One region of the Actinoplanes sp. CA-252034 genome, then DNA from elsewhere that is predicted to be linked to it. Evidence: riboswitches for the same ligand, from Rfam matches in the RefSeq annotation. Region 1 holds a riboswitch; each other region holds the start of a gene.
The links. Region 1 has a riboswitch for cyclic di-AMP ahead of ACQPZW_RS31345 (C40 family peptidase). Riboswitches for the same ligand answer to the same signal wherever they lie in the genome.

Region 1 (9,696 bases):
AGCGACGGCAAGGTGTCCCGCTGGATCGACCTGCCCGAAGAGGGCCAGCCCGAACCCGAGAGCCCGGCACCCACCATCACGCTCAAGCCCGCCGCCAACCAAGCCGAGGTCACTGCGGGCACCACGCCCAGCAGCAACCCGAGCACCGCCGTCTCAGCCACCGCCCCGGCGGCCACCCGGGCCAGCAATACGGCGGCCGAGCAGACCGCCAGCAGCACCGGCTCCGGCGGCTCGCGCGTCGCCTGGTGGATCGCCCTGGCCGTAGCGGTGATCGCCGGTGCCGGTGGCCTGCTGCTCTGGCGCAAGCGCAGCAGCAACCCGGCTCCGTGACCCTCCCCGGGGACCCTGCGTCAGCGGTCGGCGCACCGCCGGTACGGCAAGGGCCAGTTGCCCATTGGGCTGCTGCCGGATAGCCGTCATGGGGCGGCATGTTGGCCTGTCCCAGTCCTAACCTGCGCGCCTGGTCAACCGTGTGACTGACTACCGATGGAGAATCGTGAGCATGAAACGGCTCTTTCTCGTGGGTGCGGTGTCGTTGCTGACGATGGCCGGGTGCACCGGCACCGACGGTTCTGCCCCATCGCCGGGCCGACCAGCGCGACTGTGGCGGCGTCGTCGTCGGCTGAGGCGCAGCCGCTGCTGGCTCGCTATGGCTTGGCGGGCAAAAGCACGGTGGAGGTCCTCGACCAGCTCGACCGGTTGGACCTTCAGCAGCGCCCAGCCGGGCTGAAGGCGTCCGTGCGGGCCGGTGAGCTGCTGATTTCCGACGGCGGGCAGGAGTTCAGCCTGCCTATCCCCGCCGACCGGTTCTACCTGTCGGCCGGCCCGTACCTGCAGCAGACCCACGACTGCTTCTTCCACGCGCCCACCGGCTGCAAAGGCGAACTGGCCGGCAAACAGGTGCAGGTCAAGATCCTTAACGATGCCAACGGCACGGTCCTGGTCGACGAGTCGCGCACCACCTTCGCCAACGGCTTCGTCGGATTCTGGCTGCCGCGCAACATCACCGGCACCCTGCGGATCACCTCCGACGGCAAGACCGCCGAGTCGAAGATCAGCACCGGCGCAGACGCCCCGACCTTCCTGACCACGCTACGACTGGTCTGATCACCACGCGGCCCGCGGTCTGCCTTGGGTTGCGTCCGCCCCGCTGATCCTCCCTCGCCGGTGCGCTCGTCGCCGGCGAGGATGGCCGACCGTCCGGACGACAGCGCCATCCGGGTCGGTCCGCTCGGCGTGCCGCTGTCGCCCGGCTGACGGCGTTGCGGGTCGCGGGGACGTTGACGCCCGAGCATGTGCGGCTGGTGTGCGGGCTCGGGTTGGGCGCTCGGGACCAATGTTCGGAAGAGTTACGACAATTATGATCTTGGTGCTCTGGCGTGCTTCTGGAGCGGAACTGCGCCGCCGACCCAAACACCTAACCTAACGGCGCTCGCGCAGCTCGAATAGCCAGGCCGGGAGGTCCGCGATCGGTGCGGGCTCACGAATTCGTACTGCCCGATCGCGGCGACCGAGCCGGGCCCGACGAGGTAGCCGCGGTCCGGTGGACTGGGCCGCGGGTGTCGATTCCCGGCCGGGCGTGCTGACGCCGCCGGAGGTGGTCGTGATCGTGACGGCCGGCAGGACGGGGATCCACATGCGGCCTCACCCGATCGCGGCCCGCTGCCGTGCCCCCGTGGTCAGCCCTTGGGTAACCACCAGCAGCACGACGAAGGCGGCGAGCGCCGCGACGGTCCGGACGTCGTGCCAGGCCTCCCAGCGGGCGAGCCGGTCCGCGTAATCGGCAGGCAGGCCGGTCGCCGCCCAGGTGCGGATCTCGCCGTTGATGGGCACATTGCCGAACCGGGTGACCAGCAGTGCGGTCAGCGCGAGCAGTCCGGCCCCGGCGGCGCCCCAGCGGGCCCGGCCGCGCAGCACCACCGCCCAGACGGCCGAGGACACGATGGTCAGGCCCATGACTGCCTGCATGAAGATGCCGTTCATGTCCATCAGCGCGATCCGGTAGGTCAGGTGCACGTCGATCGGTACGGCGTTGAAGGTCGGCACCACGCAGACCCGGGCGTAGCCGAACGCCCCGGCCAGCAGCCCTGCGCAGAGCAGTGCGACGCCGCCGGCGAGCCGGGCCCGCCTCACCGGTCACCCTCGACGGTCCGGGTGAGCTGGTCGAGCCGCAGCATCCGGCCGTCGTCGGCGACCCGGCCGATCACGTGGATGTCGGTGGCCACCACCGCGCCGCTACGCAACTGTGCGGTGAGCGTGTAGCGGGCGGCCACCTGGTCGCCCCGCGTGAGCGCCTGATGGATGTCGACGTCGACGGCCACGGCGTTGCGGCGCACCGGCCGGATGTGCGCGACGATCCGGTCCCGGTCGAGCGTCAGACCGTCGTTGTGCAGGGTGAACCCCGGGGTGTGGTATCGGTCGAAGACCACGGCCGGTTCCTCGTCTCCGAAGGCCGCCTCCCGGGGGTATCGGGCGAGGTAGTCGGTGAAACTGAGCATCGGCTCCTCCAGTAGACCGGTATAACTCTGACATCCTGTCCAACATACGTGGGCAGGTTAACCTTGACAACGTGTCAGAACTACCGAGACCTCCGCGCCGTCGGCTCCGGGCCGACGCCGAGCGCAGCCGGACCGCCATCATCGACGCGGCGATCATCCTGCTGGGCCGCCGCGCCGACGCGAGCATGGAGGAGATCGCGGCCGCCGCGGGCGTCGCACGCCAGACGGTGTACGCCCACTACCCGTCCCGGGACGCACTGCTCGTCGGGGTCGTCGACCGGATCACGAGGGAGACGGTCGCCGCGCTGGACGCGATCGACCCGGCGACCGGGACCGCTGCCTCGGCCCTGACCCGGTGGCTGACCGTGAGCTGGGAGGTGATCGAGCGATACCCGCTGCTGCTCACCGTTGCGCTGCCGGCCGGCGATCCGGCCGACGAGCACGACCGGCACCTGCCGATCATGCAAAGGCTGGCGGAGATCCTGGCGCATGGCCGCCGGACCGGCGAGTTCACCACCGGGCAGCCGGAGGGCTGGCTGCCCGCGGCCACGATCAGTCTGGGCCACGCCGCCGGCCAGGAGGTCGCCGCCGGCCGGATGACCACGGCCGCGGCCGCAGCGGCCTATCGCGACAGTGTCCAGCGACTCGCGGCGGCTCCAGTGGTGACTATTCAGTAAATCTGCGCCTAGGGTCGGGTCACGTACCCAAGCGCTGGTCCCGCAGAAAGCGACAGCTTCACCCAGGCGGTGCCAGCCCGGTGCCAACTACAGCCGCACGGTGCCAACTTCGTCCGGTTGGGACAGCCGCTACCACTAGCGCCCGCCGTCGGCGCCAAGTGCCTCAGCGCGTCCGACCAATGACAGAAACCCCGCCGGCTTCAGCGACAACAACCTGTCGCTCAACGGCCGTGAAGGCTGACAACGCGGGCACGGCCGTACACCGCGCCAACAGTGATGGAGCGGATCGGCGCACCGCACCGGTCAGCCACCCTGCAGGCGGGAATCGCCATAACCGGTGAACGTGACGGCAATCGCGCGGAAGGCGTGCAGCGCATCACCAGGCAGGCCCCTTGATACCCTAGGGGGGTATGGGTATGGTTGGTTTGTGGGCGGCGACGTCCCGCCGCTCACGTCCAACGGCAAGGAGATCGTGATGGCTACCCAGACCTACACCGTGACCGGCATGACCTGCTCGCACTGCGTCAACTCCGTCAGCGCCGAAGTCGGCAAGGTTTCCGGAGTCACCGACGTCCAGGTCGACCTCGCCTCCGGCACGGTCACCATTACCAGTGACCAGCCCGTCGACGAGACCGCGGTCGCCGCGGCCGTTGACGAGGCCGGCTACGAACTCGCGAGGTAGTCATGAACACCGCCATCAAGCTGGGCGGCTTCGGGATCGGGCTGGCGGCCGTGTTCACGGCCGCCCTGGGCCTCGGCAGCCTCTTCCCGGCAGCCACACCCGCCACCCCGGCCGCGCACGGCGGCCACGCCAGCACACCACCCGAGCAGAACACCCCGACAGCAGTGCTGCCGGCCGGCCTGCAGATCAGCCAGGACGGCTACCGGCTCACCCCACTCAGCGGCAGCCTGCCGGTCGGTACGCCGCAGCCGTTCCGGTTCCAGATCACCGGACCGGACAACCGGCCGGTCACCGCCTACACGACCACCCACGACAAGGACCTGCACCTGATCGTGGTCCGCCGTGACCTATCCGGGTTCCAGCACGTGCACCCCGAGCTCGGCAGCGACGGCATTTGGTCCATCCCGCTGGCGGTGCCCGCGGCCGGGCAGTACCGGGTCTTCGCTGACTTCAAGCCCTCCGGCCACGACGGCCTCACCCTCGGCGCCGACGTGCCCGCCGCTGGCGACTACCGGCCCACCCCGCTTCCCGCGGCCGCTCGGACCACGACGGTCGACGGCTACACGGTCATCCTGACCGGCGACCTCACGCCCGGCGCCTCATCCAAGGTGACCCTGTCGGTCAGCAAGGACGGCAAGCCGGTCACCGACCTGCAGCCGTACCTCGGCGCGTACGGCCACCTGGTCGCGCTGCGCGACGGTGACCTTGCCTACCTGCACGTGCACCCCGACGGTGAACCCGGCGACGGCCGCACCACGGCCGGCCCCGACGTCGGCTTCCACGCCGAAGTGCCCTCCACCGGCGCCTACCGGCTGTACCTGGACTTCCAACACGACGGAAAGGTCCGCACCGCTGAGTTCACCGCCGTTGCCGGATCCGTCACCGGTGTACCGAGCCCTGCGCCGCCGACCGCCTCTGCCGCGCCGAGCCCGTCCGGGCACGGCGCCGACGGCCACACCCACGACTAGGAGGAGAGCGTCATGGCAACCGTCGCCGGGCCGCTGCCCGTGGCCCCGAACCAGATCGAGCTGGCGATCGGCGGCATGACCTGCGCCTCCTGTGCCGCGCGGATCGAGAAGAAACTCAACCGCATGGACGGCGTGGTCGCGACCGTCAACTACGCCACCGAGAAGGCCAGCGTCGCCTACCCCGACGGTATCAGCGCCGAGGATCTGATCGCCACCGTCGAGAAGACCGGCTACACCGCGAAGCTTCCGCCGCCACCGCAACAGCCCGGTGACGACCCGGCCGAACACGCACAGCCGGTCGACGAACTGCGCGCGTTGCGGACCCGGCTGTTCACGGCGATCGCGTTCAGCGTGCCGGTGGTACTGCTGGCGATGGTGCCGGCCTGGCAGTTCACCTACTGGCAGTGGCTGTCGCTGACCCTGGCCGCGCCGGTCGTCGTCTGGGGCGGGTGGCCGTTCCACAAGGCGGCCTGGACCAACCTGCGCCACGGCGCCGCCACCATGGACACGCTCATCTCCATGGGCACGATCGCGGCGTTCGGCTGGTCGCTGTGGGCGCTGTTCTTCGGCACCGCCGGAGTCCCCGGCATGACGCACCCGTTCAGCCTCGACATCGGCACCACCGACGGCGCGGGCGCCATCTACCTGGAAGCCGCCGCCGGCGTCACCACCTTCATCCTCGCCGGCCGCTACTTCGAGGCCCGCTCCAAGCGCCGTGCCGGCGCCGCCATGCGAGCCCTGCTGGAACTCGGCGCCAAGGACGTCGCGGTGCTACGCGACGGCATCGAACGGCGCATTCCGGTCACCGACCTGGCGGTGGGGGACCGGTTCGTGGTGCGGCCGGGCGAGAAGATCGCCACCGACGGTGTCATCGAGGACGGCACCTCGGCCGTGGACGCGAGCATGCTGACCGGCGAGTCCGTACCGGTCGAGGTCGGCCCCGGCGATCCGGTGGTCGGCGCGACCGTCAACGCCGGCGGCCGGCTGGTCGTGCGTGCTACCCGGATCGGTGCCGACACGCAGCTCGCGCAGATGGCGAAACTGGTCGAGCAGGCCCAGACCGGCAAGGCCGCCGTCCAGCGGCTCGCCGACCGGATCTCCGGCGTGTTCGTGCCGATCGTGATCGGCCTCGCCGTCGCCACGCTCGGCTGGTGGGTGGGCACCGGCTCCGGCTGGACAGCCGCGTTCACCGCCGCCGTCGCCGTACTGATCATCGCCTGCCCCTGCGCGCTCGGCCTGGCCACCCCAACGGCACTGCTGGTCGGCACCGGGCGCGGCGCGCAGCTCGGCATCCTGATCAAAGGCCCCGAAGTCCTCGAGTCGACCCGGACCGTGGACACCGTCGTGCTGGACAAGACCGGCACCGTCACCACCGGCCGGATGAGCCTGGTCGACGTCGTTCCCGCCGACGGCGTCGACCGCGAGCGGCTGCTGCGCCTGGCCGGGGCGGTCGAGGCCGCCTCCGAGCACCCGATCGCCCAGGCAATCGCCGCCGCAGCAGCTGACAGCGCGCCGCTGCCGCAGGTGACCGGATTCGCCAACACCGAAGGCCTCGGTGTCACCGGCACCGTCGACGGCCACACCGTGCACGTCGGCCGCCCGGTACTGCTGCGCCAGGCCGGTCTGATGGTGCCCGCCGACGTCGAGCAGGCCGTCGATGCCGCTCACGCGGCGGGGCAGACCGCCGTGGTCGCGGGCTGGGACGGTCAGGCCCGTGGTGTGCTGGCCGTCGCCGACACCGTCAAGGCGACCAGCCGGGCCGCTGTCGCCCAGCTGCGGGCGCTGGGTCTGTCGCCGGTGCTGCTCACCGGCGACAACGAGACCGTCGCCCGGGCCGTGGCCGGACAGGTCGGCATCGACGAGGTGATCGCCGAAGTCCTGCCGGCCGGCAAGGTCGACGTCGTCAAGCGGCTGCAGGAACAGGGCAAGGTCGTGGCGATGGTCGGTGACGGCGTCAACGACGCCGCCGCCCTGGCCCAGGCCGACCTCGGGCTGGCCATGGGCACCGGCACCGACGCCGCGATCGAGGCCTCCGACCTGACCCTGGTCCGCGGCGACCTGATGGCCGCCGCCGACGCGATCCGCCTGTCCCGGCGCACCCTGCGCATCATCAAGAGCAACCTGTTCTGGGCCTTCGCCTACAACGTCGCCGCCCTGCCCCTGGCCGCGGCCGGGCTGCTCAACCCGATGATCGCCGGCGCGGCGATGGCGTTCAGCTCGGTGTTCGTCGTCGCCAACAGCCTGCGGCTGCGCCGCTTCACCAGCATCACGAAGGACAGTGCCGCCTGCACCTCCGCCAAGGACGGGTGCAGGCGGCACTGTGTTATGCCCGGAGGAGTGCGCGGTCGGTTGGGGAGCCGACTCAGACCAGGCGCCGGACCACGTAGTTTTTGCTCCAGATTTTCTGCTTGGTGACCGTCTTGCCGGTTCGCGGCGCGGCCCACATCTTGCCGCCACCGGCGTAGATGCCGGCGTGCGTGCCCTTCGTCCCCGTACGGATGACGATCAGGTCACCCGCGCGGGCCTTGGACTTCGCGACGGCCTTACCGTACCGCTGCTGCAGGTGGGCCTTGTGCGGCAGCTTCTTGCCCGCGGCCTTCTTGTAGACGTACATCGTGTAGCCGGAGCAGTCGAACCGCTTGGGGCCGGACGCGCCGAACTTGTACTTCTTGCCCTTGTGCTTCGCCGCTTCGGTCATGACCCGGTTCGCGGCCGCCTTGGACTTGGCGGCCTGGGACGCCGCCGCCTTGACGGTGATGCCGGTCTGGCTGAACGCCACGCTGGTCTGCGAGGACACCTGTGTGGTGGCGACCGTCGCGGCGGAGGCGGACTGTGGTGTGCCGAGCCCGCCGGTCAGAAGACCGAGACCCACGGACAGGGCGAGAGCGCCGACTTCCAGGGTACGGGCGGGCCGGCTCAGGGTGCTTACGCGCACGGTGAAGGAATCCCTCCGGCACGCCTGCGAGGTTAGCTGTCGGATTCGGGCGCGAAGGTTGCCCGGCCGCACGCTGGCGGCTTCACCCCAAGGTCCTCATGTCCCGGTCGCCGCGGTGCGGCGTGCCGGTCGAAGACCGCTCGTGGTTCCCCCGTCCCTGCCCCCGAATGCCTCATGACTCGTCATGCGGGTTGTGCCGCCGGACCGGGGCAGGGCTCGGCGTGGTCCAGGTCGGCACGACCGGCGAGCCTGTGCTCGCCGCCCCTCCTTGATAGCCCAGTCGGCGCCGATCCCAGCTCCCGGAGGTAATCACACTCAGTGACTGGCGTGCCGAGACGTGTCCGATTGGAAGACCGATGCGAGGTTTGTCGACACGGGCTGCTCATGCATGGTGAACCGAGAGTGGTTTTGATCTGTGAAAGGGAACACTCGATCTCGTACGTGGTAGCTGGGGGTGGCACCGGCAGTGTTCCCCGGTTCGTCGCGTCCGACGCGACTGCCGGTCGGTTCATTGTGGCCGACCGTCCGACGCTCGTCGCCCGAACCGATGGCCATCCCTGAAGCAGGGGTCACGGTGTGAATGCCCGATGGTGTCCGTTGCGGCGACGACCGCACCCAAGACGGTCGGTGCGCCGATGCAACCGAGCCGCAACCACCGGACCTTTCAACCAGCCGTGCCGTCGAGCGATGAGGCAGACCCCATCAACCGCATCGCCCGACCACGAAGTCTCACCCATCACGGCGGTCGATCGGCGTTCAAAAACTGTGAGAGGCAGGCTGTGAGAAATCGCTCCGTCCCGTCTGCCCTGGGCACGGGCACGTCGCCCCGCGGCGGGCGTGCCGGGAGGCTGATCGTCGCGCTCGTGGCGCTGACCCTGGCCGGAGGCGCGAGTTTCGGCGCCGCGCCCGCATACGCGGCCACCATGGCGCAGCGACAGGCGACCGCGGGTGGCTACACCGTTTCGCCGGCCACCGGCGGCTTCACCCGGGCGGTGCTCGCCGCTGATGCCACCACCGCGGCCTTCCAGGACCGCTTGGGCGGCGCTTTGCAGCACATGCTGGACACTGTGCTCGGCCCCGGCCGCTCAACGGTCACCACCAACGTCGAACTCGACCTCGACCAGGTCGCGACCTCCCGCACCACCTACCAGCAGGATCCGTCCGCCGGTGCCCTGTCCGAACGGATCAGCGAGCGCTCCTACATCGGCGACAACGGCGGCACCCGGTACGACAGCAGCAGCGCGTCGCGCGTCAACGCCCTCGACGAACTGCACGAGACCCGCCGGGAAGCCCCCGGCGACATCATCAGACTGAGCGTCGCCGTCCTCGTCGATGAAGCCGCCGCGGCGAACCTCGACCTGGCTCAGGTCCGTGAACTCATCGCCGTAGCCGCCGGTGTTGATGCCGGCCGCGGCGACCGGGTGACGGTTGCCGCCATGCCCATGCGCACCGCTACAGCCACTCCCACCGACAACGCCGTCGCGCAGCCCGGCACCGCATCCCCTGCCGCGCTAAGGACGGCACTCATCGCCGCGGTTCTGATCCTGTTGACCTGTGCCGCGCTGCTGGCCCTCCGCAAGCAACGGCGCCGGGCCGCGGCGGCCTCGGCGGCAGCCGACCGGCGAGAGCTGCTCCGTGCCCAACTGCACATCCAGCGCACTCCGGTCCCGGCTGCGGCAATCGCTACTGCACTCGACGAGGACAGACGACAGCAACGGGCGGTCGAGTCGGTCGACCCGGCGCAGACCGCGCAGCAGCTGCGAGAATGGATCGACCCCGGCCGGTAAGAACAGGCGGCCGGCTCAGGACTTCACGAGGCGGGCGATCGCCGCGCTCGCCTCCTTGATCTTTGCGTCCACGTCGCCCTCCGCCGCGGCGTGGACCACGCAGTGCTTCAGATGATCCTCGAGCAGGCCGACGGCTACCGCGTGCAGGG
Region 2 (9,696 bases), 260 kb from region 1:
GCCGGTGGACGGTGCCCGGCCAGCAGGTAGAGGTGGTCACGTTCGTCGTCGCTGAGGCGCAGCGCCTGCCCCAGCGAGCGGAGCACCTGCGGCGACGGCTGCGGGCTGCGGGCCTGTTCGAGGCGCATCAGATAGTCGGCCGACATACCGGCGAGCATGGCCAGCTCCTCACGGCGCAATCCGGGCGTACGCCGTCGTGGCCCCGCCGTCAGCCCGACGTCGGCTGGCCGCAGCCGCTCCCGGCAGCGGCGCAGGAAGTCGGCCAGCTCACGTCGATCCATGACGGCAATGCTCGCGCATCCGCCGGACGGTAGCCAAGGATCACCGGTCCTAGGGAAACAGGTCCGCTCCACAACGGCCCGCGATCGCAGCAGCCTGGGTGCCACAGCGATCCACGAGAGAGGTGGCAGTCATGGAGGCGATCGTCTTCGACCGGTTCGGTGGTCCCGAGGTGCTGCGGGTGGCCGAGGTCGGCGTGCCGCAGCCGGGGCCCGGCCAGGTCCGGCTGCGGGTGGTGGCGGCCGGTGTCAACCCGGTCGACCACAAGGTCCGCAACGGCCTCCTGGAGCAGGTGTTCCCGACCGTGTTCCCGGCGACGCCCGGCTGGGAGGCGGCCGGTGTGGTCGACGAGGTGGGCGAGGGGGTGACCGGTCTGGCGGCCGGCGACGAGGTGCTCGGGTTCACCGACACCGGCGCGTACGCGGACTACGCGCTGGCCACCGTGGTCGCCCGGAAGCCGGCCGGGCTGGGCTGGGACGAGGCGGCCGCGCTGCCGGTGGCGGGGGAGACCGCCCAGCGGGTCCTGGACCTGCTCGCCGTCGGGGCGGGGGAGACGGTGCTGATCCACGGGGCGGCCGGTGGTGTCGGCGGGGTGGCGGTGCAGCTGGCGGTGGCTCGTGGGGCGACCGTCGTCGGCACCGCGTCGCCGGGCAACCACGACTACCTGCGGTCGCTCGGGGCGGTCCCGGTCGCGTACGGCCCGGGTCTCGCCGACCGGGTCCGGGCCGTGGCGCCGCGGGTCGACGCCGTCTTCGACGCGGCGGGTCAGGGCGCGGTGGAGGTGTCGGTGGAGCTGCGTGGCGGCGTCGACCGGATCGTGACGATCGCCGACGCGGTGGCCGCCCAGCAGTCGGGGGTGGTGTTCTCGGCGGGCGGCGAGCGCAGCGGGGAGGCGTTGGCGGCCCTGGCCGAGCTGGCGGGGACCGGCCGGCTGCGGGTCGAGGTGGCCGGGACGTTCGCCCTGGCCGACGCGGGTAAGGCCCAGGACCGCAGTGCCGGTGGCCATGTCCGGGGAAAGCTGCTGCTGCGGCCGTAGAGCTTGACTGATCGGGTTTCATCGATGTAAACGTTTCAAAATGTCGATGGGAGAGACCCCGATGAGAAGATCCCGAGCGCTGGCGCTGGCCACCGTGGCCGCCGTCGTGGCGCCGAGCCCGGCTCTGGCCGGTGGGCGCCATGACATCCCCGGCGAGTGCGCCGGGACCGCCCCGGTGGTCTGCCACTACGACGTGCCGCCCGGGGTGTACGACGTCGCGGTGACCCTCGGCAGCCCGGACGCGGCCGGCAGCACCGCCGTGCGGGCCGAGGCGCGCCGGATGATGCTCGCCGAGACGGCCACCGGGGCGGGGCGGTTCGCGCACCGGGGGTTCCGGGTCGACGTGCGCGAGCCGGAGGGCGAGCCGACCCTGCCCGCCGTCGGCACGCCAGGGCTGACGCTCACCTTCACCGGCGCCGCCCCGCAGGTGCGCCGGGTGACCGTGCGACCCGCGCCGCCACGGGGGCCGCGGTTGTTCCTCGCCGGTGACTCGACAGTCTGCGACCAGGCCGTCGTGCCCTACACGGGCTGGGGTCAGGCGATCCCGCAGCACCTGCCCCGGTCGGTGACGGTGGCCAACTACGCCGACTCGGGGGAGGGCTCGGCGTCGTTCCTGGCCGATCCGCGGCTGTGGGCCACGATGCTCCCGCGGGTCGGCCGTGGTGACGTGGTGCTGCTGCAGTTCGGGCACAACGACAAGGCCACGACCGCCGAGGACTATCGCGCCAACCTGACCCGGATGGTCACCGAGCTGAGGGCCCTGGACGCTCGGCCGGTGCTGGTCAGCCCGCCGGTGCGCCGTCTCTTCGACGCGGACGGCCGGCTCACGCCGGTCGCGAGGCACGTCAACGGGCTCGGCGTGGACCTGCCCGCGGAGATGGCGGCGGTCGCGGGCGCCTCCGGTGTGCCCTACATCGACCTGACCGCGGACAGCGCCGCGCTGGTCGAAGGGCTCGGTCCGGAGGCCTCGAAGCCGATCTTCCTGTACGACGAGAAGCGCGACAACACCCACTTCTCGGAGTACGGCGCCGACCGGATCGGCGGGCTCGTGCTGACCCGGCTCCGCGAGTGGTACGGAGGCTGAGGCGTGGGGGAGAACCGCACCGGAAACCTGCGGAAAGCGCTTGCCTGGGCTAATACGTTTCACAAGGATGGGTGAATGAGCGCGGATCTCGAGGTGACGGGGCCGCACGGCCCGATTCCGGTGCGGGTCTACGAGCCGGACGGCCCGGCGGAGGCGGTGCTCGTCTGGGCCCATGGTGGAGGGTTCCGCCACGGCGGCCTGGACACTCCCGAGTCCGACATGGTCGGCGCCGAGCTGTCGCGCCGGGCGAACGCGGTCGTCTTCTCGGTCGGCTATCGCCTGGCCGTCGACGGGGTCCGCTACCCGGTCCCGATCGACGACGTGCACGCCGTCTGGTCCTGGGTGGCCGCTCGCGACGACCTGCCGGCACGCCGGGCTCTCGGCGGTGCGAGCGCGGGAGCGGCCCTCGCCGTCGCGGCCGCGCTGCGCACCACGGACGACCGGCCGGACCTGCTCCTGCTGGCCTATCCGTTCGCGCACTTCCCGACGCCGACGCTCGGGCACGGGCGCACGCTGGAGAACATCGAGGACATGGTCCGCAACTACGTGGGCCGGATCAGCGACCTCCCGGCCGACGCCCTGCCCGGCGCGGCCCGGCTCGACGGCCTGCCGCCGGCCCACATCCTGCTCTCCGAGATCGACGACCTGCGTCCCTCCGGCGAGCTGCTGCAACGGCAGCTGCGTGAGGTCGGGGTGCCGGCCGAGTCGTTCGTGGCTCCCGGCACCACGCACGGCCACCTCAACCGGCCGCTCGACGTCCCCGACTCGGTCGACGCGTCGCTCGGCTTCTTCGCGGCCGCGTTGCGCGCGCCCCGGGACGCGCCGCGCTGGCTGAAACGCGACGGCGAGCCGCGCATCGAGTTCGGCGCCGACTACAACCCGGAGCAGTGGCCGCGCGAGGTGTGGGCCGACGACGTGCGGGCCATGCGCGAGGCCGGGGTCACGATCGTGTCGCTGGGCATCTTCGCGTGGGCCCGGCTCGAACCGGCCGAGCGGCGCTACGACTTCGGCTGGCTCGACGAGGTCATCGACCTGCTGCACGCGGGCGGCATCCTGGTCGATCTGGCCACTCCGACCGCCTCGCCGCCGCCGTGGCTGACCACGAAGCACCCGGAGATCCTGCCGGTCGACCGGGACGGCCGCACCGTGTGGCCGGGCGCCCGCCAGCACTGGCGACCCACCTCACCGGTCTTCCGCGAGCACGCGCTGCGCCTGGTCCGTACGATCGCGAAGCGCTACGCCGGCCATCCCGCGCTGGCCGCCTGGCATGTCAGCAACGAGCTGGGCTGCCACAACGTCCATGACTACTCCGACGACGCGGCGCGCGCGTTCCGGGTCTGGCTGCGGCGGCGATACACCACCCTGGACGCGCTGAACGAGGCCTGGGGCACCGACTTCTGGTCGCAGCGCTACGGCGAGTGGGAGCAGATCCTGCCGCCGCGCCACGCGAACGGGCCGGTCAACCCGACGCAGCAGCTCGACTTCAGGCGGTTCTCGTCGGACGCCCTCAAGGAGCACTACCTGGCCGAGCGGCGCATCCTGCGGGAGATCACCCCGGACGTGCCGGTGACCACCAACTTCATGGTCGCCGGGCCGATCAACGAGATGAACTATCCGGACTGGGCGGCCGAGGTCGACTTCATCGCCAACGACCACTACACCCGGCCCGGCCCGCAGTCGCGCGACGAGCTGTCGTTCTCGGCCAACCTGTCCGGCAACCTGATCGCCGGCCGGCCCTGGTTCCTGATGGAGCACTCCACCGGTGCGGTCAACTGGCAGCCGGTCAACGTGCCGAAACTCCCCGGCGAGCTGGCCCGCGACTCGCTCACGCACGTCGCCCACGGCGCCGACGGCGTCTGCTTCTTCCAATGGCGGCAGTCCCGGGCGGGCGCCGAGAAGTATCACTCGGCGATGCTGCCGCACGCCGGCGAGAGCAGCGCGATCTTCGCGGCGGTCACCGATCTCGGCGCGCGGTTGCGGTCACTGTCCGGCGTCGCAACCGTGCGGCGTACGCCGTCCGCGGTGGCCGTGGTGATTGATTACGAGTCGTGGTGGGCCGCCGAACAGGACGCGCACCCGACCGACCGGCTCCGCTACCGTGACGAGGCGCTCGACTGGTATACGGCCCTGCTCGACCTGGGCATCCGCGCCGACGTGGTGCCGGTCGCCGCCGACCTGACCGGATACCGGCTGGTCGTGGCGCCGATCCTGCACCTCGTCCCGGCCGCCCTGAGGCAGCGCCTCGAGGACTACGTGACCGGCGGCGGTCACCTGGTGACGACGTACTTCTCCGGCATCGTCGACGAGTTCGACCACGCGTGGCTCGGCGGTTACCCGGGTGCGCTGCGTGACCTGCTCGGCATCCGGGTCGAGGAGTTCGCGCCCCTGCTGGACGGGGAGTCGGCGCCGCTGTCCGACGGCACGGCCGGCACGCTCTGGTCCGAGCGCGTGGAGGTGACCGACCCGGCGACCAAGGTGCTGGTCACCTACGCCGGCGGCGGGGCGGCCGTCACACGCCGGGAGGTGGGTGCCGGCTCCGCGGCGTACGTCTCGACCCGATTGAGGCCGCAAGGCCTGGTGCCGATCCTCGACGAGCTGCTGGCGCCGGCCGGAGTCGTCAGCGAGCTGCCGCCCGCCCTGCGCGGAAAGGTGGAGCTCGCGGTCCGCGGCCCGTTCCGTTTCCTGATCAACCGCACCGCCGAGACGATCGCCCTGCCGGATCTGCCCGGCGCCCCGCCGACGCTCCCCGCCCGGGGTGTCGTGGTCCTGGACGGGGGCACCGGCCCACGGTGATCAGGCGCGGCGCTCCCGGATCACGGAGTCGCCGTCGCGGCCGATCTCGACGAAACCGGCCTTGGCCGCCACCGCGGCGGACGCGAGGTTGGCCGGGTGGTGCCGGATGACCAGGCGCTCGATGCCCGGCAGCGACAGCCCCACCCGGGACAGGACCGTCACCGCGGCGGTCATCCGCCCCCGGCCCGCCCACGGGGTCCGTATCCAGTAGCCGATCTCCAGCGCGCCCGGCCCCGGCCTGGTCATCAGCCCGATCGACCCGATCAGGTCACCGACGGTCGTGAAGATCGCGTAGTTGAACTCGGTCCCGGCCGCCCAATCGGCCGCTGACCGCTCGGCGTAGGCGCGGGCCTCGGCGACACCGTAGTGCGGGGTGGCGAACGGCAGGAACGGCGCCAGCTCGGGCAGCGACTCCTGGACGGCCGCGGCCACCTCGGCGGACCATTCGGGTTCCCAGCGTTTGAGGACCAGCTCGCCGGCGTTGATCATCTCGGGTGGTTCCATGATCGGTATTCTGCCGGACCTCTATATCTCAGGTTAGGGGTGAGAATCCGGCCGCGGCCAGATCCGCCGGCCCGCCCCGGCGGGAAGACTCGTGGGCATGATGACGCCTCCGCCGCCCGGTAGCCCCTACCACCGCGCCGCTCGTACCGCCGCGCACCGTTGGTGGCGTTTCCCGGTGGGCACCCTGTTCGTCGTCGTGGCCGGGTTCGTCACGATGATCGGCGGCTACGGGACCTACGTGATCGCGGCCGAGGTCTCCGGGCGCCCGGACGGGCCGGACGGCATGGCCTCGTTCGGCGCGCTGCCCGACCTGGCGGTGGGTTTCCTGTCGATCGCCGTGATCCTGCCATTCGTGCTGATCGCGGCCCGCTGGATCCAGCAGCGCCCGGCCGGGACGCTGTCGTCGGTGACCGGCCGGATCCGGTGGCGGTGGCTCGCGGTCTGCCTGGGCGTCGCCGCGGTGACGATCGTCGTGTTCCTGACGGCGGTCACGGCGCTCGCCGAGGCCACCGGGGAGGACGCCGGACTCGGCGACCCGTTGGCCGGGTGGGGGCCGTTCCTGGTGTCGTCGGTGGTGCTGCTGGCCGTGGTGCCGTTCCAGGCCGCCGCCGAGGAGTACGTGTGCCGTGGCTGGCTGCTCCAGGGCCTCGGCGCGTACCTGCGCGGACCGTGGCTGCCGATCGTGGTGCAGGCCGTGGTCTTCGCCGCGCTGCACGGGTGGGGAACGCCGTGGGGCTTCGCCGACCTGATGCTGTTCGGCGTGGTCGCCGGCTGGGTGACGGTGCGCACCGGTGGGCTGGAGGCCGCGGTGGCCCTGCATGTCATGAACAACCTGCTCGGCACCCTGGTGGCGGCCGCGTTCGGCCAGCTCACGATCGACGAGACCGCGGCCGACATGCCGTGGCAGGGCTTCGCCGTGGACGTCCCGCTCCTTCTCGGCTTCGCCGCAGTGATCATCTGGCTGGCCCGGCGGCGCGGCCTGGCCACCGCCACCCCCGTCACCGGCTACCCGGCAGGCGTCTACTCCCTGGTGGCCGGCGTCCGCTGACCCGCTTCACGGCCCGGCAAACCTCCCGAGCATCGATGACCGGCCCGAAAAGCGGGTAATGGGAAGCTTTGTGGCCCGCCGGGTGACCCGATGAAAGCCGACAGCCCGTCCCGTTGAGCCACGAAAAAACAGGATGAAACAGGTATAAGCCCAGTGTCGGAAATTCCCGTCCACAATGAAGATCAAAGTGGGCAAATACTGAGAAGAACGTCACTCTGAAGGGCGATCGGGTTGGCTCCGAGCCCATCGACGTGGTTACCGTCGGGCAGTCCCGCGTTGCGGGCACTGTGGACGGACCGCCGAGTCCTGCCCCCGTCCACAGACTCGATAGGAGGGCAGGAGCGGGGGACCCAATCTTCACGGCGCGCGGGATGCGCGCCTAGGGGTGAAGCCGTGTGCACGCGGCCGGGCCAGCGAGGATCGTTCACGACGGCGGACGCCGTCGCCCTGATCGCCTGAGAGGTGAGACTCCAGGCAGGTCGAGAACGATCCGTGCCCGAATCCGACAGCTCACCTCGCAGGCGTGGAGGATCTCCATGTCTCGGATCGGTAGTAGACGAGTTCGCCTTGCCCTGGTTCTGGCAACCGCCGGAGTCACCGGAGCCGGCGTCCTGCTCGGCCCGGCCACTCCGGCTCAGGCCGCGCGCCAGGTCAACTGGGATGTCGTCGCCAAGTGCGAGTCCGGCGGCAGGTGGCACATCAACACCGGCAACGGGTATCACGGCGGCCTGCAGTTCAGCCGCAGCACGTGGAAGTCGAACGGCGGTGGCAAGTATGCCGCGACCGCCGACAAGGCCACCAAGGCCGAGCAGATCGCCATCGCCAACAAGCTCTACGCCAAGCGTGGCCTGAGCCCGTGGCCGACCTGCGGTAAGAAGTCCGGCGTCTACAAGGCGACGACGGCGACCTCGAAGAAGAAGGCCAAGAAGACGTCGGTCAAGGCGACCGGCAAGACCTACGTGATCCGTTCCGGTGACACGCTCGCCGCGATCGCGCGGAAATACAAGGTCAAGGGCGGTTGGCGTACGCTCTACGCGCTCAACAAGGACAAGCTCCGCGGCCCCGCCCTGATCTTCCCGGGGCAGCGCATCCGCCTCTGACCGTCGCGTCGGGACCGTGCGCGTCGGGACACTGCGCGTCGGGACCGTGCTGGGGTGGCGTCACGCAGTCGTTGGACTGCGCGGCACCACCCCGGCGCGGTCCGCCGCCTCGAGTCGGACGTGGCGTCAGGGCCGGACCGGCTGCAGCGCAGCGGTGGCCCGCGGCTGCCGCAGAACGGCCACGGCGACCAGCAGGCCGGTGGCCAGCAGTCCCGCCGAGGTGGCGAAGGCCAGCCGGTAGCCGCCGGTCAGCGCCTCCGCCGGCGTGCTCCCGGCCGCGAGCAGCCCGCCGGTGCGCGACGCCGCCAGGGTCGACAGCACCGCGACGCCGATCGCCATGCCGACCTGCTGGGTGGTGTTGAACAGTCCCGACGCGAGTCCGGCGTCGCTGTCCCGTGCCCCGGACATGCCGAGGGTGGCCAGCGCCGGCAGGACCAGCCCGCCGCCGGAGATCAGCAGCATCACCGGCAGCAGGTCGGTGACGTAGTCGGCCCGTACCGGGATCCGGGTCAGCAGCCCCATCGCCGCGATCAGCAGCACGAGCCCGGCGATCAGCACCGTGCGGGCGCCGAACCGGGCATTGACCCGTGCCGACACGAACAGCGACACGGCCCCGATCCCGACCGCCGCCGGAAGCATCGCGAGCCCCGTCTCCAGCGCGGTGTAGCCGAGCACCCTCTGCATGTACAGCGCGACCAGGATCTGGAAGGCGAACATGCCGGACAGTGCCAGCATCTGCGCCAGGTTGGCCCCGGTGACGTTGCGGGACCGGAGGATCCGCAGCGGCATCAGCGGGTCGGCGGCGGTCGCCTGCCGGGCCACGAACCCGGCCAGCAGTGTCAGCGACACCACGCCGGTCCACCAGTGCCGCCCGCCCTCGACGACGGTGTAGATGCCGAGCATCAGCCCGGACGTGACCAGGGCGGCACCGAGCACGTCGGCGCCCGCGGACAGCCCCAGACCGCGGTCGCGGGGGAGCACCCGTACCGCGACCAGGATCGTGGCCACGCCGATCGGGACGTTGACGAAGAAGATCCACGGCCAGCTCAGCAGGTCGGTCAGCACCCCGCCGAGGACCTGGCCGATCGACGCCCCGGCCGCGCCGGTGAAGCTGAAGACCGCGATCGCCCGGCCCCGCTCTCCGGCGTCGGTGAAGGTCGTGACGAGGATGCCGAGCACCACGGCCGAGGCCATCGCGCTGCCGGCCCCTTGCAGGAACCGGGCGGCGATCAGTGTGCCCGGTCCGGTCGCGAGCCCGGCCAGCAGCGACGCGGCGGTGAAGACGGCGTTGCCGGTCAGGAACATCACCCGCCGCCCGATCAGGTCACCGAGCCGCCCGGCGAGCAGCAGCAGGCCACCGAACGGGATCAGGTACGCGTTGACCATCCAGCTCAGCCCGGCCGGGGAGAACCCCAGGTCCTGCTGGATCGCGGGCATCGCCACGGTCACGATGCTGCCGTCGAGAATCGTCATCAGCCCGGCGGCGGACAGAGCGCCGAGCGCGGTCCAGCGATGCATGAGAGCCTCCCCATCGATGCGGATGGAAAGGACGCTAGCAGATAGTCTTGTTGTAGACGATCCCGGTCGGAACTACCTGACGCGCTCGCGGGCCCGCCTGGCGCCCTCGACCGGCGTCCCCAGGTGCCCGGTGGCCAGCCGATTCAGGGCCCGGACCAGCACGTCACGCTCGTCGTCGGGAAGGCTGCCGAGCGCCTCCCGGTGCACCCCGTCGACGATCTCCTGACTCCGCCGCGCGACTCCGGCCCCCTCCGGCGTGACCGCGATGATCCGCGCCCGCCGGTCCGTGCTCGACGGCCGCCGCTCGGCATAGCCCGCCTTCTCCAGCGCGTCC
Region 3 (9,696 bases), 2.1 Mb from region 1:
CGACGATCGAATCGCCACACGAATCCCCGTAGAGAGGGCTCCCAACCCCTTTCCCGAGGTTTCGGCGAAATCGTCGGCGAACGGCATCGACGCAGCTCAAGGTAGGTATGGGAGACACCTCGCGGGGTTGCACCCGACCGGGAACGCCCTAGACGTGGCGCCTGCCCGATACGACTGCACCCGGCGCGGACGGCGGGCACCCCGCTCGCAGGCGGTGCGCGGCGACACGTCCGGCCAGCTCGGGGCGAAGATCTCGGCCAGCCGTGCGGGGGCCGGACCGGCCGGCGGGGTCGGGAGCAGGCGCTCCAGGGCCTGGTGGAGCGCGCTGATGCGTACCCCATCGGTCTTCGGCGGTGTGGCAGACCGCGATCGCCGCCTGCAGCACATCGGGCCCGGGCGGACCGCCCGCCTCGCGGTCGGGGCGATCACCGCGATGCTCTTCGTCTGGGTCGCCGCCCGGCGCGCCGGGTTCGCCGGGCGGCGGACCCGGCGCGCCGGATGAGGGATCCGGGGTCAGGCGACGGTCAGGGCGGTGTCGTCGATGACGAAGGACGTCTTCAGCGACGAGTCCTCGGTCCCGGTGAAGCCGACGGTGACGGTCTGCCCGGCGAAGGCGGCCAGATCATAGGAGCGCAGGGTGTACGCGCCGGCGTTGAGGTTGGAGAACGTCTGCAACGTGGTGGTGCCGACTTTCACGGTCAGCTTGTCGTACTGGGTGGTGGAGGTCGTCTCCGAGGTGACGATCTTCAGGTAGAAGGTCAGCCGGTAGGAGCCGCACCCGGCGGGAAGGGTCACCGACTGGGTCAGCGTGTCGGTACGGGTCGAGCCGTAGCCACCGAGCTTCGCGTCCCGGGTGCCGGTCCTCGGCGCCGCGTCACCGGTGTTCGCTCCGATGACACCGGTCGTGGCCGTCCACGGTGTCGTGCCGCTCTCGAAACCGGCGTTGCCGAGCTTCTGACCGGCGCCGGCGCATCCGCCGGTCGAGTCGACAGTCAACGTGTACGACGCGCTGCGTGTCGCCGTGCCCGTTCCGGTGACCGTGATCGTGTAGGCGCCGGGCGTGGTGGCCGTGGTGCTCGCCAGAGTCATGGTCGAGGTCCCACCGGACGTGACCGACGCCGGGCTGAAGGTCACCGAGACCCCGGCGGGTGCACCCGAGCTGGTCAGGGTGACGGTCTGCGCGCTGCCGGAGGTGGTGGCGGTGCTCACGGTGGCCGTGGCCGACGAGCCCGGAGTCACCGCGCCGGTGCCCGGGCTGAGCGACAGGGAGAAGTCGTTGCCCGTCGGCGTGCCGGTGGTGAGGTTCCACGCGGCGTACAACTCGGCGTTGGCCCAGCGGCCCAGCGAGGTCGTGTTGACGTTCGACGGGTACGAGTCGCACGCCCTGTGGTAGCAGGGATCGTAGGCCTGCCCGGCGGTGCCGCCCCACTTGGTCACCTGGGCGCTGGTCTTGGTGTAGCTCGCTCCGGTGGAGTTGATCGACGACGGGATGCCGGCGTTGCGGAACGAGCCGTCGTCGCTGCAGCACTCGGTCGACGTCTCGGTGGGCACGTTGATCGAGGTGAAGTACTCGCGCAGCTTCACGGCGACGGCGTCGGTGCCGGTCACGAAGTAACCGCCGTTGGTGGAGGCGATCATGTCGAACGTGCCGTACGCCTTGATCGCGCTCTTCTGGGCCGTGGTCAGCGAGTTGACGTAGAACTTGGAGCCGATCAGCCCCTGCTCCTCACCGGCCCACCATCCGAACCGGAGGTGGTTGGCCATGGTCGGCCTGTTCGCGGCCAGCTGGAGTGCGGCTTCGAGCAGGGTGGCCGTACCCGAGCCGTCGTCGTTGATGCCCGGACCCGCCGACACGCTGTCGGAGTGTGCCCCGAACATGTAGGTGTTGGCGGTGTCGCCGCCGGGCCAGTCGGCGATGATGTTCTTCGCCGAGCCGGCGCAGGTGGTGCAGGTCTGCACGGTGACGGTGTAGCCGGCCGCCTGCAGCTTCTGCTGCAGATAGGTCGTCGTCGCGGTGTGGCCGGCCGTGCCGGTGGCCCGGTTGCCGCCGTTGCCGGTGGCGAAGGTCTGCAGCTGCTGCAGGTGGGCGTTGACGTTGGCGACGTCCACGGTGGGCGCGGCGGCCAGTGTTGCGGCGGCGAGCGCCGGCCGGGTCGTGCCGGGCGATCGCGTTCCGGCCGAGGCGGGCAGGGCGCCGAGCGCCAGCGTCACCACGGCGAGGACAGCTACGGCAGGTCTTGCCGTCACCGTTCTGAGGTTCATGGGGGGCTTCCTAGGGTCGAGACCGATTCTTGGCTGGCCGTAGGAGAACAGCGATGCGGCACCCACCACAAGATATCGAAACCCCTATATCTCGTGGTGGGGCTCAGGCTTGCGGGTCGAGGCGTCAGAGGAGGCCGTCAGGGCGGCCACCCGGACCGCGACGTGTAGAACAGCTCGGACCGATTGACCACCAGACCGACCGTGATCAGCAGCGCCTCGGTGGGCAGGATCCCGAGCGGCCGCACCAACTGCCGTGGCCGCCACTCCCGCCGCCAGGCCAGCACGGTGCCGGCCGCACAGAGGATCACCCCGAGCCCCGCCACGAGGATGAGGGGTATGCCGGTCAGGGGCATGGTCTCTCATCTCGTCGACGGCGCCGGTGATGACGCCGATCTGCGCCGCCGTCGATGAGAGACCGGTGAGAGACGGTCCCGTCGACACGAGACGCCGAGCCGGGCTCTACGACGGATCACGGCACACCCGCCGCCCCGACCCGAACCACCGACCGGCCACGGCGGAGACGGCGACCGCACCCGGTAGTGCTACGAGGCCGGGCCGATCCAGCCTCGCAGATGCTGCGCGGCCCGGGCCGGATCAACCGGCATGATCGCGCGTTGCTGTTCCCGGCCGCGGTCGGGTGCCGCGGCGATCGGCACGGTGGCGGCCGGAACCGGTGGGCGGTGGTGGTACAGCTCGGCTCGTAGCAACCCGTGCCGGTCCGCTGCCGCCGAGGCCGCCGCTGCCCGGGCGCGCCGCCGCCGGACGGCCACCAGCATGCCCCCGATCAGCAGGATCAGAGCGGCGACGACGAGCGCCGTTCGTGGCCCGGCGTGCGACGCGGCACCGGACTGCGCAACGGCACTGTCGGCGGGGGTGGCCGTACCGGATCGCAACGGCATGGCGGTGACCGTCAGCTGGTCGCCGCGACTGACGTCGATACCGGCGGCGACGCCGATCAGCTCCCGGACCTGAGCCAGGTCGACGTTCGCCGCGGCGGCATCGTCGATGAGGACGGCGACGCTCAGTCTGACGATGTCGCCGGGTGCCTCGCGGCGGGTCTCGTGCAGCTCGTCGAGTGCGTTGACACGCGACGCGCTGCTGCTCCGATACCGGGCGGCGCCGCTGTCGCCGGTGTAGGAGCGCTCGCTGACCCGCTCGGACAGGGCACCGGCGGACGCATCACGGGTGTAGGTGGTGCTGGATGTCGTGACCTGGTCGAGGTCGAGCTCGACGTTGGTGGCGACCGTCGACCGGCCGGGGCCGAGCACGGTGTCCAGCATGCGTTGCAGGGCGCTGTCCAGCCGGTCCTGGAAGGCGGTGGTGGCGGCATCGGCTGTGAGTCCCGCCCGGATGTCGGCGGCGGCCGCCGAGACGGTGTGACCGCTCACGGCCGCGGCCGCGGGCGTGGCGCCGGCACTCACGCCGCCGGCGAGGGTCAGCGCCACCAGCGCGGCGACCGGCCCGGCTGCGTGCCCGCTGCGGGGACGGGTCATCAACGTGTCTCCTCACGGTTGCCGTCCGGCGTCGGCGCGGCTCCATCGCCGGCCGGTGCGGTCGATCGGGTCTGCCTCATCGTTCGGCGGGACGGCGGGGTGAGACATCCGCAGGTTGCGGGTCGGTTGCCCTACGGGGCGGTGCCGCCCGACTGGTCGGCCATTCCGGCGCGGCGGATCGGGCGACCACTGTCGAGACTACGCAGAGCGACCGGCCACATTTCGCCGTGTTCCCCTTCACAGATCCACACCACCACCGTGTGATCACACATGAGCGGGGCGTTTCGACAAACCTCGCAACGGGCGTCCAAAACGGACACGATCCCGGGCGTACGTCACGGTGCGTGATCGAGGAGGCGGGCCGGTACCGCCGCGGGCCGGGCTATCAAGGAGAGGCGGCGGGCACCTGCCCGCCGGTCGTGTCGACCTGGACCACGCCGAGCCCTGCCCCGGTCCGACGGCACGAGCCCGCATGACGAGTCATGAGGCGATCGGGGGCAGGGACGGGGGAACCATTCATCGGTCCTCGACCGGCACGCCGTTCGCGGCGGTCCGGGACGTGAGGGCCTCGGGGTGAAGCCGCCAGCGTGCGGCCGGGCAATCCTTCGCGCCCGAACCCGACAGCTAACCTCGCAGGCGTGCCGGAGGGATTCCTTCACCGTGCGCGTAAGTACCCTGAGCCGGCCCACCCGTACCGTGGGAACCGGCACTCTCGCCCTGTCCGTGGGTCTCGGTCTGCTCACCGGCGGGCTCGGCACTCCACAGTCGGTCTCCGCCGCCCCGCAGGTGGCGACCGTCGCCGCCGTCCAGACGTTGCCGCAGACCACCCTGGCGGTGAGCCTGTCCACCGTCACCACCACCTCGGCAGCCGCCAAGTCGAAGCTTGCCGGCAACCGGGTCGTGAGCGAGGCGGCCCGGCACAAGGGCAAGAAGTACAAGTTCGGCGCCGCCGGGCCCAAGCGGTTCGACTGCTCCGGTTTCACGATGTACGTCTACAAGAAGGCAGCCGGCAAGAAGCTGCCGCACAAGGCCAATCTGCAGCAGCGGTACGGCAAGGCGGTGGCGAAGTCGAAGGCCCGCGTGGGTGACCTGATCATCATCCGCAAGGGCACGCGCGGCACGCACGCCGGCATCTACGCCGGCGGCGGCAAGATGTGGTCGGCGCCGCGGACCGGGAAGACCGTCTCCAAGCAGAAGATCTGGAGCAAGAGCTACGTCGTCCGGCGTCTGGTCTGAGCCACCGGCACCCCGTTGCACATGGCCGCGGCGTCCGCACCCGTCTTCGTGGGGTGCGGGCGCCGCGGTGATCACGGCGGCACCGAGCGGGAGAACGCCACCGCGGCCGGGACGGGAGCGGCTGACTAGAGTGTGGCGGTGACGCTGCTGTTGAAGCTCGTTCTCGCTCCGCTGCTGGTGGTGGGGTCGTCGCTGGCGGGCCGCCGGTGGGGCGATCGGGTGACGGGTGTGCTGGTGGCGTTCCCGATCGTGGCCGGTCCGATCCTGCTGATCATCTCGGTGGAGCACGGTGTGGCGTTCGGCGCCCGGGCGGCCGCGGCTTCACTGCTGGGCCTGGTGTCGCTGGCGGTCTTCGCGGTCGTCTTCGCCTACGCCGGCCGCCGATGGCGGTGGCCGGGCGCATTGGCAGTGGCCTGGCTGGCGACCGGGCTCGCCGACATCGTGCTCGCCGGCCAGAGTCTGGCGGCGGGTTGGGCACTGCTGCTGGTGATGGCGACGATCTGGGCCGGACGGCGGCTGGTCGCGGTCATCGATGAGGGCCCGTCCAGCGCCGGTACGGTGCGGTCACCGTGGTGGGATCTACCGGGGCGCGCGGTGGCGACGGCTGCGCTCGTGCTGTTCGTGACGGGAATCGCGGCCACGGCGGGGCCGGTGGTGACGGGCATCCTGGCACCCTTCCCGATCGCGACGAGTGTGGTGGCCGGATTCGTGCACGCCCAGCAGGGCGCGCCGGCGGTGATCCGGACGATGGCGGGGGTGCTGCACGGGCTGGCCGGGTTCGCGGTGTTCTGTTTCCTGATCTCGGTGTTGCTCGTTCCGGCCGGTGTCGGCCTCGCGTTCGTGGTGGCGGTCGCCGGGGTGCTGGTGTCCCAGGCTGCTCTGGTGCTCGCCCGCGGGAGACGTCCTGCCGTCGGTGGGCCGGCACGGTGACCTGGCAGAGGCAGGATCGTCCACCGGCCCCGCCGCTACCCGCCGGGCCGTGACACGAGCCGGCCAGGGTCCGCTCAGTGCCGGGCGGGCCGGCGCACCACGGACATCCAGGCGGTGTCGCCGGAGGCCAGGGGCACGCTGACGCGGTGGTCGTCGACCTCGTAGGCGTCGGCGATGCTGTTGGCGGTGCTGGTGGCCGTACGCCAGGAATTCAAAGCTCTTCCCGGGCCGCGCAGCCGATGGCGCGCGGTGACCGCGCTCACCGGATTCGCCGGCGCCGGCTTTCTTCTCGGCCTGTTCGAGATCGCCGTCCGGGCCGACCATCTGATCGGCACGCCCGGTGTCCGGGCCTGGGTCGCACACGCCGCGCTCGGCCTGATCGGCATCACCGGGCCGGTGCGGTTCGCCCGGCCGTGGGCCGCCGACACGGTCAGCTACACCACCGGCACGTTCGGGCTGCTGGCGGTGCTGGCCGCGGTGGTGCTGCTCGTGCGGCCGGGTGAGCCGCGGCCGGCACGCAGCTCGGTCTTCGCCCGCGCCGAGCAGCTGGGCGCCGGGCCGGTGCTGCGCCTGTGGCACCGCTTGTTGCGGCTGTTCTCGCGGGTGTGGCAGATCGAGTCGCTGTACCGGGCGAACGCCAAGCTCCTTCCCCTGTGGCAACCTCGGTATCTGTGCTTCCCCACCGCCCGGGATCTGCCGCGCATCGCCGTCGCGGCGCTGACCGCGGAGGCGTTCCTGCCCGCCCGCCGCGCGACCGACCCGACCGCCGCGCTCGCTCTCACCACGTCTTGATCCTGCGGCGGGTCGCGGTGGCGACCCTGCTGTTGCTGGGCGCGTGCACCGCACCGGAGCCGGCCCCGGGGCCGCGGGAGCCGGTGGTGGTCACCCTGGGCGACTCCGTCCCGGCCGGCACCGGATGCGAATGTGTGCCGTTCCCCGATCGGTACGCGGGACTGCTGTCACCGGGCGCCGCATCGGTCAATCTGGCCGAGCCCGGCTTCACCGCGGCTGACGTGCGGGAACAGGTCGGCACGACCGACGTCCGCGACGAGATCAGGTCGGCGACCCTGGTGGTCGTGATGGCCGGCGCCAACGACATGGCCGAGGCGTTCGACGCCGGTGAGGACTATCCGGAGACGGCACGGGCCGTGCGGAGCACCGTGTCGTCGATCGTCGACACGGTGCACGGTGAACACGACGGCCCGGTCGACGTCCTGGTACTGGGCTACTGGAACGTGGTCCGCGACGGCGCGGTGGGGCTGGACACGTACGGCGCGGAGGGGCTCGAGGAGGCGAAGCGGGCCACCCGGTACTGCAACGACGCGCTCCGGGAGGCCGCCGAACGCAGTGGGGCGACCTATCTCGACACGTCGGCGGCGTTCGCGAGCGACCCCACCGGCTTCCTCGGCCCGGACGGCGACCATCCGAACGCGGCCGGCCACGAGGCGATCGCCGCCCTGCTGTACGACCACCGATGACCCCCTTTTTGCACGGGTCACCCGACTTCGTAGGTGTCGCCCAACGGATCGATGACAATCTCGTGACGGTTTCGGAATTCGGTCGGCGGAGGATCGGTGGCAGATTGCCTGTGGCCGTGTCACTATCGATTCATGGATGTTCTGCTGTGGATTATCGCCGCCGTTGCGCTGGCCACGGCGGAAATCTTCACGACGACCCTTTTCCTTCTGATGTTCTCCGCCGGGGCGCTGGCCGCCGCGGCGGCGGCCGGGCTGGGCGCGCCCGTGCCCGTGCAGGGCGGCGTCTTCGTGGTGATCTCGGCACTGACGCTGGTGGCCGTCCGCCCGGCGTTGCGTCGTCACCTGGGCGGCGATGACGTGGTCCGCATGGGCACGGCGACGATGCGGGGCGCCTCCGCCGTCGTGGTCGAACAGGTCGACGCCGAGCACGGCATGGTGCGGGTGGACGGCGAGTTGTGGCAGGCGCGTGCCGTCGACGGTGGCGATGTCCACGCTCTCGACGAGCGGGTCCGAATCGTCGACGTCAGTGACGGCACCGTTCTGGTGTGGCGTGACGATCTGCCCGGTGTCGACGGCCCGCGTATTTGATTTTCGTTCTATCGGACAACGAGGTGGTTCGCGCATATGGACGCTGTCCTCGGCATCATTCTTGCCGCTTTCTTTCTTTTGACCGTCGTCACTCTCCTGAAATCCGTGCGAATAGTTCCCCAGCAGCGCTCGGATGTGATCGAGCGGCTCGGTAAGTACAAGCGGACCCTGTCGCCCGGTCTCAACCTGCTGGTGCCGTTCGTCGATGCGGTCCGGACCAAGGTCGACATGCGTGAGCAGGTCGTCTCGTTCCCGCCGCAGCCGGTGATCACGTCGGACAACCTGGTCGTCTCGATCGACACGGTGCTCTACTTCAAGGTCGTCGACCCGGTGCGGGCCACCTACGAGATCTCGCACTTCCTGCAGGCGATCGAGCAGCTCACCGTGACCACGCTGCGCAACGTGATCGGTTCCCTCGACCTGGAGCGTGCGCTGACCAGCCGTGACCAGATCAACAAGCATCTGTCGAGCGTGCTCGACGAGACCACCGGCCGCTGGGGCATCAAGGTCACCCGGGTGGAGATCAAGGCGATCGAGCCGCCGCCGAGCATCCGCGACTCGATGGAGAAGCAGATGCGCGCCGAGCGGGAGCGCCGGGCCACGATCCTGAACGCCGAGGGTCACAAGCAGGCGCAGATCCTGACCGCCGAGGGTGAGAAGCAGGCGGCCGTGTTGCGTGCCGACGGTGACCGGCAGGCCCGGATCCTGCAGGCCGAGGGCCAGGCCAAGGCGATCCGTACCGTCTTCGACGCCATCCATCAGGCCAACCCGTCCCAGAAGGTGCTCGCCTATCAGTACCTTCAATCGCTGCCGCAGATCGCCAACGGCACCGCCAACAAGGTGTGGATCCTGCCGACCGAGTTGACCAAGGCCCTCGAGGGTCTCGGCGGCGCGCTCGGTGGCCTGGCGAACATGGTCGGCGACGAGCCCCGGCACGGCGGCCTCGACCCGGTGGCCGTCGAACGCGAGGCGACGGAGGCGGCCGAAGCAGCGGCCGCCGAGGCCGAGAGGGTCACCGCCGAGGTCCGCGCCGCGGAAGCCGAGGTGTCCGGGGCCGCCGACGGTCAGCAGGGTGCGCTGCCGGCGCCGCAACCTGCGCGCCTCGTCAACTGAGAAGGAACAACGGTCTCTCGTGGCCGATGAGACAGGGCGGGGTCGTCCTCGCCCTGTCTGCGGGAGCGCGGCGGTGGCGCGGCCGGGCTAGGCTCGGCGGGATGCGGCTTCCGAAGATCCTGCGCAGACATCACGAAGCGGTGAAGTTCCTGCTGGTCGGTGGGGTCTGTTTCCTCGTGACGACCGTCATCAACTACGCGCTGAAGCTGACCGTCCTCACCGACAAGCCGGTGACCGCGCTGGCTCTGGCCACCATCGTCGCCACGATCCTGTCCTATGTGCTGAACCGGGAGTGGTCGTTCCGCACCCGGGGCGGCCGGGAACGGCATCACGAGGCCGCGCTGTTCTTCTCGGTCAGCGCGGTCGGCGTGGTCCTCAACTCGTTGCCGCTCTACGTCTCCCGTTACGTCCTGCTGCTGCGCGAGCCCGATGTGAGCCGCCCGGTGCAGGAGATCGCCGACTTCGTCAGCGGCATCATCATCGGCACGCTGATCGCCATGTGCTTCCGGCTCTGGGCCTTCAAGCGGTTCGTCTTCCCGCACTCGGACGCGCGCCCGCGGCGTCGTCGCAGCCGGGCGAGGACCGGGCCGCGCCGC

Region 2: linked by a shared signal. The riboswitch ahead of ACQPZW_RS32075 (transglycosylase family protein) and the one ahead of ACQPZW_RS31345 (C40 family peptidase) in region 1 are both predicted to bind cyclic di-AMP.
Region 3: linked by a shared signal. The riboswitch ahead of ACQPZW_RS21030 (C40 family peptidase) and the one ahead of ACQPZW_RS31345 (C40 family peptidase) in region 1 are both predicted to bind cyclic di-AMP.

What each region holds. Positions count from the first base shown of each region.
Region 1 covers NZ_CP191846.1:6,776,324-6,786,019, reverse strand. Annotated here, with positions in the region: gene ACQPZW_RS31385 (DUF1775 domain-containing protein) at 1-330, shown strand, start outside; gene ACQPZW_RS31380 (CueP family metal-binding protein) at 487-1,107, shown strand; gene ACQPZW_RS31375 (anthrone oxygenase family protein) at 1,645-2,133, opposite strand; gene ACQPZW_RS31370 (nuclear transport factor 2 family protein) at 2,130-2,498, opposite strand; gene ACQPZW_RS31365 (TetR/AcrR family transcriptional regulator) at 2,570-3,175, shown strand; gene ACQPZW_RS31360 (heavy-metal-associated domain-containing protein) at 3,651-3,857, shown strand; gene ACQPZW_RS31355 (hypothetical protein) at 3,860-4,825, shown strand; partial or broken gene ACQPZW_RS31350 (heavy metal translocating P-type ATPase) at 4,838-7,099, shown strand; gene ACQPZW_RS31345 (C40 family peptidase) at 7,188-7,760, opposite strand; cyclic di-AMP (ydaO/yuaA leader) riboswitch at 7,767-7,893, opposite strand; gene ACQPZW_RS31340 (flagellar M-ring protein FliF C-terminal domain-containing protein) at 8,348-9,547, shown strand; gene ACQPZW_RS31335 (metal-sensitive transcriptional regulator) at 9,563-9,696, opposite strand, start outside.
Region 2 covers NZ_CP191846.1:7,038,571-7,048,266, reverse strand. Annotated here, with positions in the region: gene ACQPZW_RS32105 (helix-turn-helix transcriptional regulator) at 1-281, opposite strand, end outside; gene ACQPZW_RS32100 (NADP-dependent oxidoreductase) at 413-1,315, shown strand; gene ACQPZW_RS32095 (rhamnogalacturonan acetylesterase) at 1,377-2,399, shown strand; gene ACQPZW_RS32090 (beta-galactosidase) at 2,475-5,192, shown strand; gene ACQPZW_RS32085 (GNAT family N-acetyltransferase) at 5,193-5,696, opposite strand; gene ACQPZW_RS32080 (lysostaphin resistance A-like protein) at 5,794-6,744, shown strand; cyclic di-AMP (ydaO/yuaA leader) riboswitch at 7,032-7,278, shown strand; gene ACQPZW_RS32075 (transglycosylase family protein) at 7,281-7,844, shown strand; gene ACQPZW_RS32070 (MFS transporter) at 7,971-9,362, opposite strand; gene ACQPZW_RS32065 (MarR family winged helix-turn-helix transcriptional regulator) at 9,435-9,696, opposite strand, start outside.
Region 3 covers NZ_CP191846.1:4,627,112-4,636,807, reverse strand. Annotated here, with positions in the region: gene ACQPZW_RS21050 (hypothetical protein) at 329-502, shown strand; gene ACQPZW_RS21045 (M28 family peptidase) at 514-2,262, opposite strand; gene ACQPZW_RS21040 (hypothetical protein) at 2,400-2,615, opposite strand; gene ACQPZW_RS21035 (flagellar M-ring protein FliF C-terminal domain-containing protein) at 2,805-3,755, opposite strand; cyclic di-AMP (ydaO/yuaA leader) riboswitch at 4,231-4,409, shown strand; gene ACQPZW_RS21030 (C40 family peptidase) at 4,416-4,991, shown strand; gene ACQPZW_RS21025 (hypothetical protein) at 5,130-5,921, shown strand; gene ACQPZW_RS21020 (hypothetical protein) at 5,996-6,136, opposite strand; gene ACQPZW_RS21015 (phosphatidylglycerol lysyltransferase domain-containing protein) at 6,171-6,713, shown strand; gene ACQPZW_RS21010 (SGNH/GDSL hydrolase family protein) at 6,710-7,399, shown strand; gene ACQPZW_RS21005 (NfeD family protein) at 7,532-7,987, shown strand; gene ACQPZW_RS21000 (SPFH domain-containing protein) at 8,024-9,100, shown strand; gene ACQPZW_RS20995 (GtrA family protein) at 9,202-9,696, shown strand, end outside.